Regions from separate parts of the Rhizobium beringeri genome, predicted to be linked through region 4. Evidence: predicted binding sites of a transcription regulator. Region 4 holds the regulator's gene; each other region holds the start of a gene.
The links. The regulator LexA, encoded in region 4, represses DNA repair genes until DNA is damaged. The targets are predictions, from matches to a motif close to TGTTCNNNNTGTGTTCNG.
Positions count from the first base shown of each region.

Region 1: ELH03_RS14905 (putative DNA modification/repair radical SAM protein) is a predicted target of LexA. The motif match lies at 2,063-2,080, and genes of this name have one in related genera.
Region 2: ELH03_RS21000 (helicase-related protein) is a predicted target of LexA. The motif match lies at 2,110-2,127, and genes of this name have one in related genera.
Region 3: ELH03_RS14420 (ribonuclease T2 family protein) is a predicted target of LexA. The motif match lies at 1,814-1,831, and genes of this name have one in related genera.

Region 1 is NZ_SILG01000001.1:2,944,480-2,948,831, forward strand. It holds gene ELH03_RS14900 (UdgX family uracil-DNA binding protein) at 1-825, opposite strand, end outside; gene ELH03_RS14905 (putative DNA modification/repair radical SAM protein) at 825-2,057, opposite strand; gene greA (transcription elongation factor GreA) at 2,311-2,787, shown strand; gene ELH03_RS14915 (glycosyltransferase family 4 protein) at 2,815-3,873, shown strand; gene ELH03_RS14920 (dicarboxylate/amino acid:cation symporter) at 3,947-4,352, opposite strand, start outside.
Region 2 is NZ_SILG01000001.1:4,215,117-4,219,468, forward strand. It holds gene ELH03_RS21000 (helicase-related protein) at 1-1,947, opposite strand, end outside; gene ELH03_RS21005 (DUF3309 family protein) at 2,813-2,968, shown strand; gene ELH03_RS21010 (YMGG-like glycine zipper-containing protein) at 2,996-3,253, shown strand; gene ELH03_RS37495 (hypothetical protein) at 3,448-3,621, shown strand; gene ELH03_RS21015 (beta-ketoacyl-ACP reductase) at 3,699-4,352, opposite strand, start outside.
Region 3 is NZ_SILG01000001.1:2,845,036-2,849,387, reverse strand. It holds gene ELH03_RS14430 (DMT family transporter) at 1-724, opposite strand, end outside; gene ELH03_RS14425 (alpha/beta fold hydrolase) at 758-1,687, opposite strand; gene ELH03_RS14420 (ribonuclease T2 family protein) at 1,846-2,586, shown strand; gene ettA (energy-dependent translational throttle protein EttA) at 2,685-4,334, shown strand.
Region 4 is NZ_SILG01000001.1:1,699,087-1,703,438, forward strand. It holds gene ELH03_RS08715 (ComEC/Rec2 family competence protein) at 1-2,270, shown strand, start outside; gene lexA (transcriptional repressor LexA) at 2,251-2,970, opposite strand; gene ELH03_RS08725 (VOC family protein) at 3,169-4,065, shown strand; gene kdsA (3-deoxy-8-phosphooctulonate synthase) at 4,062-4,352, shown strand, end outside.

The DNA.
Region 1 (4,352 bases), 1.2 Mb from region 4:
GGCTTCCTGCAGGCGATCGTGAAAGGGCAACGACTGGGTCGCCTCTCGTGCGGCCATGGCCCGCACCTTGCTCTCCGCCGATGCGATCAGCCCAGGGATGAGATCGGCTTCCGGCAGGTTCTTCCAGTATTTTTTCGGCATCTCCGCCTGCATCGCCTTCAGCTTCAACCGCGCCGGATTGAAAATGCTGGCGTAGTAGGTGCGCCAAAGTTCATCGGCAGCATCGGTGAGATTGGGTTTTTCGCATGGCTCGTCGCTCATCGTCAGCCGCTCGCCGTCCCAGGCGGCCGAACCCTTAGGCGTGGCGATCAGCCAGTCCATATCGGTGAAGCGCCGTTGGAAGAAAGGCGCTGTGCGCCTGACGATATGGTGATCCGGCTCGAACCAGGCGAAGAATTTTCGACGGTCGGCCGATACCGCACCAACCTCCTTGAAGCGGACGAAGGCCATCATCTTGTGCGCGTCGCGTCGAACGTTTTTCGCCATCAGCCTGGCACGGGCGACGTCCTCGTCGGAAGCCACTTCAAGCAGTTGCCGGTCCAGTTGCAGCCGCCAGAGCAGACGGTAAAGCAGAGAAAAGCGCGCCGGGTCGGAATGGCAGAGAACTGTCTGCGCGAGCTCGATGAAGGCGGGCGGCACCGTCATCGGCTTGCGTGCCATGACAGGCGCCGGCGGCATGGCGTCGCGTTGAAACGCAAGGTCCGCCTCCGCGCCTTTTTCGCACCAATCGATCTCTTCCGGCAGGATGCCCGCGGCCGCGAAAGCGCGCGCGGCATCACGCCATTCGGCAAGCTCCCCGCGTCCTGCAAGCACGACCCGGCGCATCACAGCAACGACAATTGTTCGGGTTGCGGTTCGAACATGGCGCGAAGGTCGGGGCGCTCGATCAATCGGCGCGGCGACCAGCCTTCCGCCGAGATGAAGGACTGAACCTTCTTGATCGAAATGCCGAGCCGCGAAAGATCGTCCAGCCGCAACCGGCGAAAACGTCGGGCCGAAACGATCGCTTTGACTGTCTTTGTGCCGAGACCGGGCACGCGCAGCAACCGTTCACGCTCGGCCTTGTTGATATCGACGGGAAATTCGCCCCGGTTGGCGAGCGCCCAGGCAAGTTTGGGGTCGAGGGTGAGATCAAGCATGCCGCCCGCCTGGTTCGCGGTGATCTCGTCGATGCCAAAACCGTAGAATCGGTAGAGCCAATCGGCCTGATAGAGCCGGTGCTCGCGCATCAGCGGCGGCTTGATCAGGGGCAGATTTTTCGACGAGTCCGGGATCGGGCTGAAGGCGGAATAATAGACGCGCTTCAGGCCGTAGCTGCTGTAAAGCCGGCCGCTGGTCGCAAGGATCGTCGCATCGTTCGCGCCATCGGCGCCGACGATCATTTGCGTACTCTGGCCGGCCGGTACGAAACGCTGACGCTTCTTCGTCCGCAGCGTCGGTTCGCCGGCGGCCTCGATCTTCAGCCTCAGATCTCCCATCGATCGCCGGATATTGGCAGGCTTCTTTTCCGGCGCGAAGCGGGTGATGCCGTGATCCGTCGGCAACTCGATGTTGAGCGACAGCCTGTCGGCATGAAGCCCCGCCTCCTCGATCAGACGCGGCGACGCCTCGGGGATCGATTTCAGATGGATATAGCCGCGGAAATTATGGGTCACACGCAGTTCGCGGACGATGCGGACCATCTCTTCCATCGTGTAATCGGACGAACGAATGATGCCGGAGGAAAGGAACAGGCCTTCGATATAGTTGCGGCGGTAGAATTCCAGCGTCAGCCAGATGACCTCTTCGGGCGTAAAGCGCGCCCGTTCGACATTGCTCGACGAACGATTGACGCAATAGGCGCAGTCGTAGATGCAGAAATTGGTCAGCAGTATTTTCAGAAGCGAAATGCACCGCCCGTCCGGGGCATAGGCATGACAGATGCCGGATCCCTCTGTCGAACCGAGCCCGCCACTTGCCCGGGAATCACGTTTGACCGTGCCGCTGGAAGCGCAGGAAGCGTCATATTTCGCAGCATCGGAAAGGATGGCCAAGCGTTCTGTGAGCGACTTCTTCATTAGTATGTTCACTATATGTTCTTGTATGCAAAGTCAATCAGGACGATCCGATTTCTGCCCATTTTCAAGGCGCACCACCGGATATCGGGGCGGGCCGCGTTTCCTTTATGCGAATTTTCTGGAAATCGGCCTTGGCGATCTGCTATAAGCGTCCGACTAAGATTGTGGCACGGTTCCGAAGCTCCCCTTCGGGACCTGTTTTCTTTTGTGTTCGCCGCTGATTGTGTGGATACGAGGATTGAAGGACAGAAAAATGGTTGAAAAGGTACCGATGACACCGGGCGGTTTCGTCAAGCTGCAGGAAGAGCTGCGCTGGCGTCAGCAGGAGGAGCGCCCCCGAATCATCGAGGCGATCGCCGAAGCCCGTGCCCATGGCGACCTTTCCGAAAACGCCGAATACCACGCCGCCAAGGAAGCCCAGAGCCACAATGAAGGCCGCATCAGCGAGCTGGAAGACCTGACGGCGCGCGCCGAGGTCATCGACCTCACCAAGATGTCGGGCGACAAGATCAAGTTCGGCGCCAAGGTGAAACTCATCGACGAGGACACCGAGGAAGAAAAGACCTACCAGATCGTCGGCGACCAGGAAGCCGACGTCAAGGCTGGCCGCATCTCCATCTCCTCGCCAATCGCCCGTGCGCTGATCGGCAAGGAAGTCGGCGATTCCATCGAGGTCAACGCGCCGGGCGGCTCCAAGGCCTACGAAATCCTCCAGGTTTCCTGGGGCTGATCGCCCGCCAGCCGCGAGACCCCTCCCTTGCCCGATATCCGTGACGTCGAGATCATTGCGCCCAATTTCAAGCGCCGGCTCTCCGGCGTCACGTCGACGATCGTCCAGCTCATCCCATGCCAGATCCGGCTCGGCATCAAGATCGCGACACTCGGCCCCGGCCTGCCGGAGGACCTGCCGAAACTTAAGTGGCGGCAGCTCCTTGGCCTCTGGCGCCCGCCGGCGCGCCGGCGCCGGCGTGTCTGGCACGCGCGCCGCAACAATGAGATGGCCTTCGGCATCCTGCTTCGCCATCTCGCGCGCATCCCGCTGAAGCTTCTCTTCACCTCGGCCGCGCAACGCCGCCACACCGCCTATACGAAATGGCTGATCCGCCGCATGGACGCCGTCATCGCGACCAGCGACCGTTCCGGCTCGTTCCTCGATGTGCCGCACACGGTCATCCAGCACGGCGTCGACCTTGCCCTCTTCCATCCGCCGGAAACCGCAGAGGACGGCATCGCCGCCACCGGCATGCCCGGCCGCCATCTGGTCGGTTGCTTCGGCCGTGTGCGCCACCAGAAAGGCACTGATCTTTTCGTCAGGGCGATGATCGAACTGCTGCCGCAGCATACTGAGTGGACGGCGGTCGTCTCCGGCCGCGTGACGGCGGAGCACGCGGCATTCGCAGACAAACTCAAGGCGGATGTCGCCGCCGCCGGGCTGAGCGACCGTATCCTCTTTCTCGGCGAAGTGCGTGACATCAAGATCTGGTATCGCCGCCTGACGCTTTACGTCGCCCCCTCCCGCAACGAGGGCTTCGGCCTGACGCCGCTCGAAGCCATGGCCTCGCGCACCGCGGTGGTGGCATCGGATGCGGGCGCCTATGCCGAGCTCATCGTCACGGGCGAGACGGGTTCGGTCGTCGCCGCCGGCGATGGCGAGGCGCTGACGCGGGCAATCGCGCCCTATATCGCAGATCCCGCTCTGGCGATCGCACATGGCGAGAATGCGCTGCGGCATGTCAGGGCGAATTTCGCGCTGGAGAAGGAAGCGAGCGCGATCGGCGCCGTTTATAACAGCCTTCTCGGCGACAATCGCAGCTGAAGCAGAAAAGAGAAACGGCCCGTTGGATGACGGGCCGCTGCAGGGATTCTAAGGATAAGGGGATAGCGGCTGACTATTCGGCCGGCTGCAGCCCGGCAGCCGAAGTATCCTCTCCGGTCTGGCCGCCCAGTGCCGCAGCAAGCTGCGCCGTATCCAGCTCGTTTTCCCAACGTGCCACGACGATCGTCGCCACGGCATTGCCGACGAGGTTGGTCAGCGCCCGGCATTCCGACATGAAGCGGTCGATGCCGAGGATGAGCGCCATGCCGGCGACCGGCACGGATGGGACGACGGAGAGCGTTGCGGCAAGCGTGATGAAGCCGGCACCGGTGATGCCTGCGGCACCCTTCGAGCTCAGCATCGCCACCAGCAGCAGCAGGATCTGATCACCCCAGGAGAGATGGATGCCGGTTGCCTGAGCAATGAACAAGGCAGCCAGCGTCATGTAGATGTTGGTGCCGTCAAGATTGAAGGAATAG
Region 2 (4,352 bases), 2.5 Mb from region 4:
GAGCACTCCGAGATTCTCGACGAGCTGGAAGGCAAGCCCCTTGGCGAGGCCCTGCAGGTCCTCGGCGCGCGACAGATCATCGAGCGGCTTCAGCACCGTGCTGATATGATGATTGACGAAGCGCTCGATGCGGGCGGCGACGTGATCACGGGCATTGCCCGTCAGTTGTTCGTCGGCCAGCAGGATCACGCGCGGACGCATGATGTGATCGCTGCCCGAAAGCCGCGCCACCGGGTCGCCCAGCCAACGGATCAAACCATCCGAACCGATCACCAAATCGCTGTTGCCGGCGGCATGCATCCGGGCCGCGCGGGCTTCGAACTCGAGCCCGAGCGCCTTCTGCGACGCAGCCTGAACCGCCTTGGCATCCGGTCCGTCCGTTCCCGCCACCGGCGTGAAACGGAATCCGCTCAACTGCCCTACATGATGTCCTTCAACGAAGACATCGCCATTCACACTGATTTCAGCTTCCAGCATCGCATTCTCTCTCAGGCGCTTCATGAGCACAGATGTCCTGCGATCAACAAAGCGTTTCGTCAACCTTTCATGTAACGCGTCGGACAATCGATCTTCGATTTCCCGCGTCTTTTCCTGCCAGTGTGTCGGATCGGCAAGCCAACCGGGCCGATTCGAAACGTAGGTCCAGGTCCTTATCTGCGCGATTCGCGCCGAAAGCGTGTCAATTTCCCCATCTGTTCGATCGGAGCGATGAACCTGCTCCGCAAGAAACTGCTCATTCACCGTGCCATAGCGGACGAGATCGGAAAAGAGGGTCGCGATAAGATCGGCATGTTGTGCTGGGGTGATACGCCGATAGTCGGGAAGCGCGCAAGCCTCCCAGAGTTTTTCGACGCGCGCCGGCCTGTCGGCGAGATCGATGACCTCGGGATAGCGCGAAAGCTGTTCCAACGCCTGCTGGTCGACCGCAGGCAGCGCCCGCGTCAGCCCCGGTACGCGCGGTCCCACCTCAAGGCTGGCACGCAGCGATGCGATTGAGGAGAAGTCCATCTCCGTCGTCCGCCACTGCAAAACCTTGACGTTGTCGAACTCGTGCCCCTCGATGCGCTGCACCAGCTCATCGTCGAAGGGCGAGACCTGTCCGGTGACGCCGAAGGTCCCGTCTCGCACGTGCCGCCCGGCGCGCCCGGCGACCTGGCCGAGTTCGCCTGGATTGAGATTGCGGAACTGGTAACCGTCGAACTTCCGGTCCTGGGCAAAGGCAACGTGATCGACATCGAGGTTGAGGCCCATGCCGATCGCATCGGTCGCCACCAGATATTCGACGTCGCCTGCCTGATAGAGCGCCACCTGCGCATTGCGGGTACGCGGGCTGAGCGCGCCAAGCACGACCGCCGCGCCGCCGCGCTGCCGGCGGATGAGCTCGGCGATGGCATAGACCTCGTCGGCGGAGAAGGCGACGATGGCCGAACGCTGCGGCAGCCGGGTGATCTTCTTCTGCCCGGCATAGAAAAGATGCGAAAGCCGCGGCCGCTCGACGATATTGATGCCGGGCAGGAGCTGCAGCAGGATCGGCCGCATCGTCGCAGCACCGAGCAGCAGCGTTTCCTCGCGACCGCGAAGATGCAGGATGCGGTCGGTAAAGATATGGCCGCGCTCGAGATCGCCGGCGAGCTGCACCTCGTCAATCGCGACGAAGGCGGCCTTGGTCTCGCGCGGCATCGCTTCGACGGTGCAGACGGAAAAACGCGCATTGGGCGGCGAAATCTTTTCCTCGCCGGTGACCAGCGCCACATTCTGCGCGCCGACCTTCTCCACCACCCGCGTATAGACCTCGCGCGCCAGCAGCCGGAGCGGCAGGCCAATCACGCCCGTCCCGTGCGCGACCATGCGCTCGATGGCATAATGGGTCTTGCCGGTATTGGTCGGCCCGAGCACCGCGGTCACACCGCGCCCACTCAGAATCATCGGCTGCGAAGTCAGAGTCATGAGTCCATGCAAATGAGGCGGGTGGCCCCAGGAAAATCTCGGCTCCTCGATGGAAGCCAGAGAACACATGGACAGCTGCCGCCGCAAACGCAAGGGCAGATTTCAAAATGCCTCGGAGATTACGACCTTTGCGAGTCCCGTGGAACGCCCGAATTTCCGATTCGGAACAGCGTGAGAACGAATCAGCGACGAATCGGTGACTCCAGCTGATTCAGCTTTTGTTCACGGCTAAGTATTGATTTTGAATCACTTTTTCCCACTAGATGCTGAATCATGAGACTCTCTCTTGTTCGTATTTTCGCCATCGTGAGTGACCGATTCCCACCCGATCTTGAACAGGCGAAAATCCGCCCGAAATTAACCTCTCGACCAAAGCCGGAACGAATCGGACACGAATCGATGACTCCGCCGTTTTCGCCTTTCGTTCACGGCCACATCTGGTAGCGGCTTCGGGTCCGGGCGCTAGATGCGGATCGGCGGCAGGGGCCTTCGTTCCACCTCGTCGCGCCGGCATTAATCTTTCGGGAGCCGGATTCAGATCGCGTTAAACTGCGGCAGCCGATACGGGTGCCGAGCGCAGGCGCTGATCAAAGAGGGAACGAATCGCTGACGAATCGGCGACATCACGATTTTCCCGCTTTGTTCACCGCAACATATTGTATTTAAAAGGGTTTTTAACCATACGGGTGATTTCCCGGAATGGTCGAATTCGACCGATGCTGCCGACCGTTTGTGAAAGCGGCCATGCTCCTCAGAAAACCGCAAACAAGGTTTCGTCACATTTCGAGAGCTTAGCCGGGAACAAAAATCGCCAATAAGTGTTTCTGGTCCATTCGAATTGCAGATGAAATGAAGGGAACACACCATGCTCGGCACGATACTTCTTATTATCCTTATTCTGCTTCTGATCGGAGCCCTGCCGAATTGGGGTTACAGCCGTGGCTGGGGCTATGGACCTTCTGGCGGTTTGGGGCTAGTTCTCGTCATTATCATTATCCTTGTACTCATGGGCCGCGTCTAAAGGCCTACTAACCTGGGGAGTTACGACATGATGAAGAAGATTGTTCTTATTGGTGCGCTCGTCGGCGCTTTGGCATCCTGCACAGCGACCGAGCAAGGTACGGCGATCGGCGCCGGCACCGGTGCGGTGATCGGCGGTGTCGTCACCAACAGCTGGGGCGGCGCAGCCGTCGGCGCCGTTGCCGGCGGTTTGACCGGTGCCCTCATCGGCCATTCGGTCGAACGCCGCGGCTACTGCGTCTATCGCGACCGCTACGGCCGCCGCTACGAGGCTCGTTGCCGCTAATCGGCAAAAGCATATCGGACTCCCAACGGGCGCTTCGGCGCCCGTTTTCTTTGCCGGTCCCATCCGTCAACGAGACGTTGACACTCGGTTGTCAAAGTCAAATCTACCGCCGCCCCAACGGGCAGGCCCATATTTCCTTCACGAGCGCAACGAGCAGGCAGAGCCGCCCGGCGCAGCTGAAAGGAACACCTCCAATGACCCAGATTTTGCTTAATTCCCTCGTCGCCATTCTCATAGCCTCGGCTTTCCTGACGACCGCGATATCGGCCCTCAGCAGCAAAGATCGCTCGCTGCGCAAAGTGCCCGCCAAGATCGGACGGTCCAGGTTCGGACACAGCGACATCCCGAACGCCGACCACCGCTCCTGATCCAACAAATAAAATAAGCGAGGCGCGTCCTGCCAGACGCGCCTCGCTTTGAATCTGCGTATAATCCGTATTGTGGCCTAGGCGAAGTACTGTCCCCCATTGGCCGTCAGCGTCGAACCGGTGATGAAGCCGGCATCGTCGGAGACGAGGAAGGTGACGCAGCGCGCGATCTCTTCCGGTTCGCCGAGACGGCCGACGGGGATCTGCGGAATGATGCGTTCATTCAGCACCTTCTCCGGCACGGCAAGCACCATTTCCGTTCCGATATAACCGGGGCAAATGGCATTGACGGTGATGTTCTTGTTCGCCCCTTCCTGGGCCAGCGCCTTGGTGAAGCCGAGATCGCCCGCCTTGGCCGCCGAATAATTCACCTGGCCCATCTGGCCCTTCTGCCCGTTGATCGACGAAATATTGACGATACGGCCGAAGTTGCGGTCGCGCATACCGGTCCAGACCTGATGCGTCATGTTGAACAGGCCGGTGAGGTTGGTATTGATCACCTCGTGCCACTGCTGCTGCGTCATCTTGTGGAACATCGCGTCGCGGGTAATGCCGGCATTGTTGACGAGGATTTCGACAGGCCCGATCTCGTTTTCGATCCTGGCAATTCCCTCGCCGCAGGCGAGGTAATCCGAAACATCCCATTTGAACACTGGAACGCCGGTGACATCATGGAAGGCCTTGGCCTTCTCGTCGTTGCCGGCATAGCTGGCCGCGACCCTGTATCCGGC
Region 3 (4,352 bases), 1.1 Mb from region 4:
GGATGCCGGTGATTGCGGCCATGGCGCCGACGCCGGCGACATAGAACCAGGCGCGGCCTTCCGGCATGACCGGATCGAAGAGGTCGGAGCCGGTTCCCTGACCCAGGAAAAGCAGGAGGACACAGAAGAGCAGGCCCCAGATGCTCATCTGGAACTGCATCGACCAGGGGTCTTCCCTGCGCGAAAGGGCGCGGGTCATCAGCACGAAGATCGCGATGCAGAGCGCGCTGACGACAGGCAGAAGCGCGATGTAGCCGACCTCTTCGAAACTCGGTTGGATGATCAGCATCGCCCCGAAGAAGCCGACGCCGCAGGCGGTATAACGCCGCCAGCCAATTGTCTCCTTCAGGAAGATGCCACCGAGGATCGTCACCATGATCGGCTCGACGAAGAAGATCGCGATCGCGTCGGCGACCGCCATATATTTCAACGTCGTGACGAAGGAGATCATCGAGACGGTGATGATCGCGCCGCGGATGGCATGGAACAGGCTCTGTCGCCAGGAGAAATCGGTGAAGCTGCGCCGCCATATCACGAGTGGCAGCATGCAGAGCGCCTGGACGATGAAACGGCCGGCGGTGATCTCCCCGGATGGCACGGTCGTGATCGCAAGCTTGGCAAAAATATCGATGAGCGGCGAGACCATCACCGAAAGAACCATCAACACAAGCCCCATCGTCACGTCGGAGGCGGACGAAACGGGGCGGGCGGAGGTGCTGTTCATGATGAAATCCCTGTCACTCAGGATATTGGTCGCTCAGGATCTTGCGATCGCCTTGTCGCACCAGTCGGCGAAGGCTGCGATCGCCGCATCCGCGCCGGTCTCGTTCAGCGTTTCGTGTCGCATGTCCTGATATATCTGAGTGCTGATACGGGAGAAGCCCCGGCCTTTCAAATGGTTTGACAGCCAGCGCACGGCTTTTCCCCGCTCCGTCGCCGGGTCCTCTCCACCGCCGACGAGATGGATCGGCATATCCCGCGGCAGCCGGTCGAGATGGATTTTCCGCGGCGCGCGGAAGGTCAGTTCGAACAGATCGAGCCAGAGAGAGACCGAGGCGTCGAAGCCGCAGAGTGGATCGGCGACATACTTGTCGACTTCATCAGGACGACGCGACAGCCAATCGAACTCGGTGCGGCGGCCGGCAATGGATTTGCCCCAGGTGCCGAAGGTGAGCTTCGGCAACAGGCCGCTCGGCACGTCGGAGCCCTTCAGCATGCGCTCGGCAAGCAGCATCGACTGGGCGGTTCGGCCGGCAAGGCCGACGGCGAAATTCGAATTCCAGATGGCGACAGCATCGAAGTCGGCCGGAGCGGTGACGGCTGCATTGAGGGCGATGAGGCCGCCCATCGAATGGCCGAAGAGGATCACCGGCAGGCCGGGATGGCGGGAGGCCGCATGGCCGCGCATGGCGATGACGTCGCCGATCACCCTTTCGACCCCACCGCGCCGGGCAAAGCGGCCGATCGGCGCATCGGGTGCCGTCGTCTCGCCGTGGCCGCGATGATCGTGGGCATAGACGTGATAGCCGTGCTCTGCCATCGCCTCGGCAAAGGAGCGGTATCGTTTCGAATGTTCGGCCAAGCCATGCGATATCAATAGGATGCCGCGGACCGCAGCTTCGGCCTTGGCATGGTGATAGGCCAGCGACGCCCCAGGTACGACGAGCCTTTGCGTTTCAGAAAACATGTGGGTCCTCCCGGCGGCAACAGACCAGATCGCCGGGTAATTGCAACATCGGCGTTTGATTATCCGATAACAAATTGCGGCCTTGTTGCGATTCAGGGTTGCGGCCTTTCAATCTTCATGCTTATTTGTTCCTGTATTGTTCTTTTTTGGGGGTTGAAATGAGCAGCATGCAGTTGCGTACCTTGTCGTTCGCTGTGTCGATGGTTATTGCCGGCGCCGCCGTGGCGCAGGAGGCCGGCGGGCGCACCCGCTTCATTCTGGCGGCGAGCTGGCAGCCGGCTTTTTGCCAGACAAACCAGAAGAAGGCTGAATGCGCTACGCAGGCCACGGAGCGCCATGACGCGACGAACTTTTCGTTGCACGGGCTTTGGCCAATGCGGCAGGATTATTGCGGCGTGAGCGCCGATCAGAAGGCCGCCGACAAGGACGGCGACTGGAACAAGCTGCCGGAGGTCACGCTTTCGGACGAGACGAAGACGGCGCTGGCAAAGGCGATGCCCGGCACGCAATCCGGCCTGGAACGGCATGAATGGGTAAAGCATGGCGCCTGCACGAAGATGAGCGCCGACGACTATTTCGGCGTTGGTGTGCATCTTGTAGGCGCACTCAACGCGTCGGCCGTGCGCGATCTCTTCGCTGCCAATATCGGCAAGCCGGTCAAGGCCGAAGCGATCAAGGCGGCTTTTGACAAGAGCTTCGGGCCGGGTGCCGGCGATCGTGTCAAGATGAGCTGCCGGCGGGCCGGCAATATCAGGATGATCAGCGAGCTGACGATCGGGCTTTCGGAAGCCGCCGGAGCGGCATCGGCGAAAAGTGCCGGGCTTGCCGATCTGATCCAGGGTGCGGGAAAAACGTCGTTCGGCTGCGACGAAGGCGTCGTCGACGCTGCGGGCTTTTGACCGGAAATCCTGAGTAAACCGGGTTTCGGCGTTGCCCGGAGGCGCTGTTTCGCCTACATAGCGGCACAATCAAAGTTTCCCGCCCGGAGCAGCGCAGCATGGCACGTCAGTTCATCTATCATATGTCCGGCCTCAACAAGGCCTATGGCAACAAGAAGATCCTGGAGAATATCCACCTTTCGTTCTACCCGGATGCCAAGATCGGTATCCTCGGTCCGAACGGAGCGGGTAAATCCACCGTACTGCGCATTATCGCGGGCCAGGACAAGGAGTATACCGGCGAAGCCTGGCTCGCCGAAGGTGCGACGGTTGGCTATCTGGAGCAGGAGCCGCATCTCGATCCCAACAAGACGGTGTTCGAGAACGTCATGGAAGGTGTTGCCTCGAAGACGGCTGTCCTCGATCGTTACAACGAATTGATGATGAACTATTCCGATGAGACGGCGGAAGAGGGCGCCAAGCTTCAGGACGTCATCGACAGCCAGAACCTCTGGGATCTGGAAAGCCAGGTCGAGATGGCGATGGAAGCGCTGCGTTGCCCGCCGCGCGACGCTGAAGTCACCAGCCTTTCCGGTGGTGAGCGTCGCCGTGTCGCGCTCTGCCGCCTGCTGCTTTCCCAGCCGGATCTGCTGCTGCTCGACGAACCGACCAACCACCTGGACGCCGAAACCATCGCCTGGCTCGAAAAGCATCTGCGCGACTATCCGGGCGCCGTGATGATGATCACCCACGATCGCTACTTCCTGGACAACGTCACCGGATGGATCCTCGAACTCGACCGCGGCCGTGGCATTCCTTATGAGGGCAACTACTCGGCCTACCTGCAGGCGAAAGCCAAGCGCATGCTGCAGGAAAGCCGCGAAGACGCATCGCGCCAGAAGGCGATCAGCCGCGAACAGGAATGGATCGCGTCCAGCCCGAAGGCCCGTCAGGCCAAATCCAAGGCGCGCATCAAGTCCTACGAGCAACTGGTGGATGCCGCCGAAAAGCAGCGTCCCGGCGACGCGCAGATCATCATCCCGGTCAGCGAGCGCCTCGGCCAGGTGGTCATCGAGATGGACGGCATCACCAAGGGCTTCGAGGGCCGCACGCTGATCAACGATCTGTCGATCAAGCTGCCGCCGGGCGGTATCGTCGGCATCATCGGCCCGAACGGCGCCGGTAAGACGACGCTATTCAGGATGATCACCGGCCAGGAAACGCCGGATGGCGGTTCGATCCGCATCGGCGAGACCGTGCATCTCGGTTATGTCGACCAGAGCCGTGACACCCTTGCGGCCGACAAGACGGTCTGGGAGGAAATCTCCGGCGGCGCCGAAATCATCAAGCTCGGCAAGTTCGACATGAACTCCCGCGCCTATTGCGGCGCCTTCAACTTCAAAGGCGGCGACCAGCAGCAGAAGGTCGGCAATCTCTCCGGCGGTCAGCGCAACCGCGTTCACCTTGCCAAGATGCTGAAGGCCGGCGGCAACGTTCTGCTGCTCGACGAACCGACCAACGACCTCGATACGGAAACGCTGGGTGCACTGGAAAACGCGCTGGAGAATTTCGCCGGCTGTGCCATCATCATCAGCCACGATCGCATGTTCCTCGACCGTCTGGCGACGCATATCCTCGCTTTCGAAGGCGACGGCCATGTCGAATGGTTCGAAGGCAACTTCGAGGATTATGAACAGGACAAGGTGCGCCGCCTTGGCCCCGACGCCCTTAACCCGGGCAGCCAAGCCCACAAGCGTCTGACGCGCTGATTTATTCCAGCTGTTTTC
Region 4 (4,352 bases):
CCGGCATGCGCATACTGGGCGAAGAGGCGGACCACGGCCGTCTGCTGCTGTTCTCGCCGGTCTTCCTCGGCGCCGGCTCAGCCTTCTGGTTTCTAGCGGCATCGGACTTCCCGCTGGTAGCATCGCTGCTCTGCCTATTGGTGCTGATCGTCGCGGTTCTCATCGCCAGCCGCAGCCGGGCGGCATTGCGGGCAACGCTGCTGGCGCTTGCGCTTGTGGCCTGCGGCGTGGTGTCTGCGCAGCTCGAGAGCCGGCGGGCCTCGACCGTGATCCTCGATTCCGCCGTGACGACGACGGTGACCGGCCGTGTCGAGCGGCGCGAAGGCGATGGTCGCGGGCGGTGGCGCTATATTCTTGCCGTCACCGACACTGAGGCACCGGAGGTGAAGCGGCCGCCGGGGCGCATAACCGCGATCGCCCGCGGCGCGGATGTGCCCTTCGAGATCGGTGACATTATCACCGGCAGGGCACGGCTGACGCCGCCGGCAGGTCCAGCGCTTCCTGAGCTCAACGACTTCTCCTTCGGTGCTTATTTCGATGGCATCGGCGCCAACGGCTTCTTCTACGGTGCGCCGACAAAGGTCGATTTGCAGGCAGGTCCGCAGGCGGCCAGATCGACAACGGAAGCGCTGCTCGAAGGACTCTACCGGCTGCGCAGCGGTATCGGTGACCGCATAAGGTCGATCCTGCCCGGCGACACCGGCGCTTTCGCCGCTGCTCTGGTGACGGACGAGCGGCGCGCAATCTCGAATGAGACGACGGAGGCGCTGCGCCAGTCCGGTCTGGCTCATATCATCGCCATCTCCGGCCTCAACATGGCACTGTCTGCCGGCATCTTCTTCGTCGGTTTCCGGATGCTGCTCAGCCTCTTTCCCGGCGTCGCCCAGGCCTATCCGACCAAGAAGATTGCTGCTGCCGGCGCGCTCATCGCCGTCACCGCCTATTTCCTGATTTCCGGCTTTGCGGTCTCGGCCGAACGCGCATTCATCATGATGGCCATCATGTTGATTGCCGTCTTCTTCGACCGGCCGTCGATCAGCCTGCGCAATGTCGCTCTCTCTGCGCTTGTCATCCTCGCCATTTCACCGTCCGAGGTCTTGGGTCCGAGCTTCCAGATGTCCTTTGCCGCGACCTTGGCGCTGGTATCGGGCTATCAGCTGTGGAAGGACCGGCGCGTCCGCGAAAACGCCTTCCTGAAGCTGCCGGTGTTTCGGCCCATCGTTACGGTTGCGGGTTTCTTCGGCGGCGTCTTTCTGACCTCGCTGATCGGCGGCTTTTCCACCGCGCTGTTTTCCATCGAGCATTTTCATCGCCTGACCGCCTACGGCCTGCCGGCAAACCTCGCGACGATGCCGATCATCTCCTTCATCATCATGCCGGCTGGCCTGCTGGCGATGCTGCTCATGCCTTTCGGTCTGGACGTTTTGCCTTGGAAGGTCGTCGGATTCGGCCTCGATCTGGTGATCGCTGTCGCAAAGACGGTGTCCGGCTGGGGTGGCGATATCGGCATCGGCCGCTTGCCCGCCTGGTATTTCGCGATAGCCGTCGCAGGCTTTCTGCTGCTGACGCTGCTCCGCACCCGGCTGCGCCATATCGGCACATCGATCATCGTGGTCTCGACGCTCATCCTGCTGCTTCTGCCGGCTCCCCGGCCGCCGGATCTGGTGATTTCGGAGGATGGTGGTCTCGTCGCAATCGTCGAGGCGGCGGCCATGGCGTCCAACCGTGAAAGACCGCCGGATTTCATCTTCGACCAGTGGCAGAGAGCGCTGGTCCTGCCGACGCATCACCCGCCGAAGATGCTGGAGGGTCCTGCTATCCCGCCGGAGGGAGAAGACCGCCGCGTCAGGCTTTCCCGCGATCAGCAGAACGAAGCAAGGTCGGCGATGCGGGCGGCTGCAGCTGGTGGTGAAGCAAACCGCTTTTCCTGCGTCAAGAAGGCCTGGTGCACATCAAGGCTTGGCAATGGTCATGTGGTTGCTGTCATCGATAACGCCGCCTATCTCGGTCCGGCATGCGATGCGGCCGATATCGTCGTGACGTCGGTCCGACTGCGCTTCAACAGCTGCCGCTCAGGGGCGACGCTCTTCACCGGCGAAACGCTGCGCAGGACCGGTTCCGTCGAGTTGCGCTTCGCCGACGCCGGCCTGGAGGTCGCAACCGCATTCGATGCATTGTCGCGGCCGTGGATGCGGCATCGCGCCTATGATTGGCGCAGCAACAGTTTTGCCGAATCCGGACTGCCTGATGTCAGTGATAGCGGCGAATGAGGCCGACGAGCTTGCCCTGAACCTTGACGCGATCCGGCCCGAAAATCCGGGTCTCGTAGGCCGGGTTGGCCGCTTCCAGTGCGATCGAGGCGCCCTTGCGGCGGAAGCGCTTGAGTGTCGCTTCCTCGTCGTCGACGAGAGCAACGACGATGTCGCCAGGGCTTGCGGTGCTGCCGTTGCGAATGATCACGGTGTCGCCGTCGAAAATGCCGGCGTCGATCATCGAATCGCCTTTGACCTCCAGCGCATAATGTTCACCGGAACCGAGCATGTCGGCAGGAACGACGATGTCGTGGGTGTTGTTCTGGATCGCCGAGATCGGAACGCCGGCGGCGATACGGCCCATGACCGGCACGGAGACCGAGTTGCCGTTGTCGGCGACGGGTTTTGCGGGAGCAGGATTAGCGACCGGCTGCGGCTTGCCAAGGCTGCCCTCGATGACGCTCGGCGAAAAGCCGCGCCGGGGCTGAATGCTGGGGCTGTAGGCTTCCGGAAGCTTGATGACCTCGAGCGCGCGGGCGCGATTCGGTAGGCGGCGAATGAAGCCACGTTCCTCGAGCGCCGTAATCAGCCGGTGAATCCCGGACTTGGAGGCGAGGTCCAGGGCATCCTTCATTTCGTCGAAAGATGGCGGAACGCCGGATTCCTTCATGCGCTCATGAATGAAAAGGAGAAGCTCCTGTTGTTTGCGCGTGAGCATCGACGTTGTGACCTCGTGATTGAAACAAATCCAGAACAGACACTATATGTTCCATATGTGTTCCGCAAGTAGCTAAATTTCCGTAAAACTTGGTGCCAACTCGTTGAGATTTTTATTTTCATTCGCCGGATTGGGACACATCTCTTGCATTGAGGGGCGCGCCGTCGCACATCTCTTGCCGTTTCCAGGAGGGATATCATGAACGAGCATTCCGCCAAACCGCACCCGCTGGATCATGTCGTGCTGCCCGTCGTCAATATCGATCTGGCGCGCGAGAGGCTCGGCAAGCTCGGCTTCACCGTTGCCGCCGATGCACGCCATCGCTTCGGAACGGAAAACGCCTGCGTCTTTTTTGCTGACAAGACCTATCTGGAACCGCTGGGGATTGCGAGTGTCGAGGAGAGCGAGGCATCGGCGCGCCTAGGCAATGTCTTCACCGCCCGCAACCGGGCCTTCCGCTTCCGCTGCGGCGAGGAGGGACTTTCGGGGCTTGCCTTCGGTAGTAAGGATGCCAGCATCGATCATCAGAACTTCGTCGGCAACGGATCGAGCGCCGGCGAGATGCTGCAGTTCACCCGGCCGATGACGATGCCGGACGGTTCCGAGAGCATTGCCGGTTTCAAGCTGGCCTTTGCCGGCGACTTGCGCGCGCCCGATCTCTTCCTTTTCAGCGTCGAGCGCGTCAATCCGCTGCCGGCCGACCGCGGCGCGCTGGAAACGCATGCCAATGGCGTCACCGGCATTGCCGAGATCGCGCTCTGCGCGCCTGATGCCGCCGCTTTCGCCGCCTTCGTCGGCCTTGCCGTGGCGCAAGCGGCAGTCGAGAAAACCGGTTTCGGCGTCAATGTCGCGGCGTCGAACGTGAAAATCAGCCTGATGACGCCGGAAGGGCTGGAAGCCTATTTCGAGATCGCAGGCTCATCCGCCGATCGCGGCCTGCGTGGCCGGGCAATCCTCTTCATTGTCGCTGATCTTGCCGTGACAGAAGCGCATTTGGCTGCTAACGGGGTGACATACACGCGCAAGAACAATCGCATTCTGGTGAAGCCCGCGCCCGGGCAGGGCACGCTCTTCGCCTTCGAGGAGACACGATGAGCACTGAGACGAATTCCGAAGTCAAGATCGGCGAAGGCCAAGGCCAGGTCACCTTTTCCAATACCGGCCGCCTGTCGCTGATTGCCGGTCCCTGCCAGATGGAGAGCCGCGACCACGCCTTTATGGTTGCCGGTACGCTGAAAGAGCTTTGCGGAAAGCTCGGCATCGGCCTCGTCTACAAGAGCTCCTTCGACAAGGCGAACCGCACCTCGCTCTCGGCTGAACGCGGCATCGGAATCGAAAAGGGCATGGAGGTCTTTGCCGACCTCAAGAAGGAATTCGGCTTT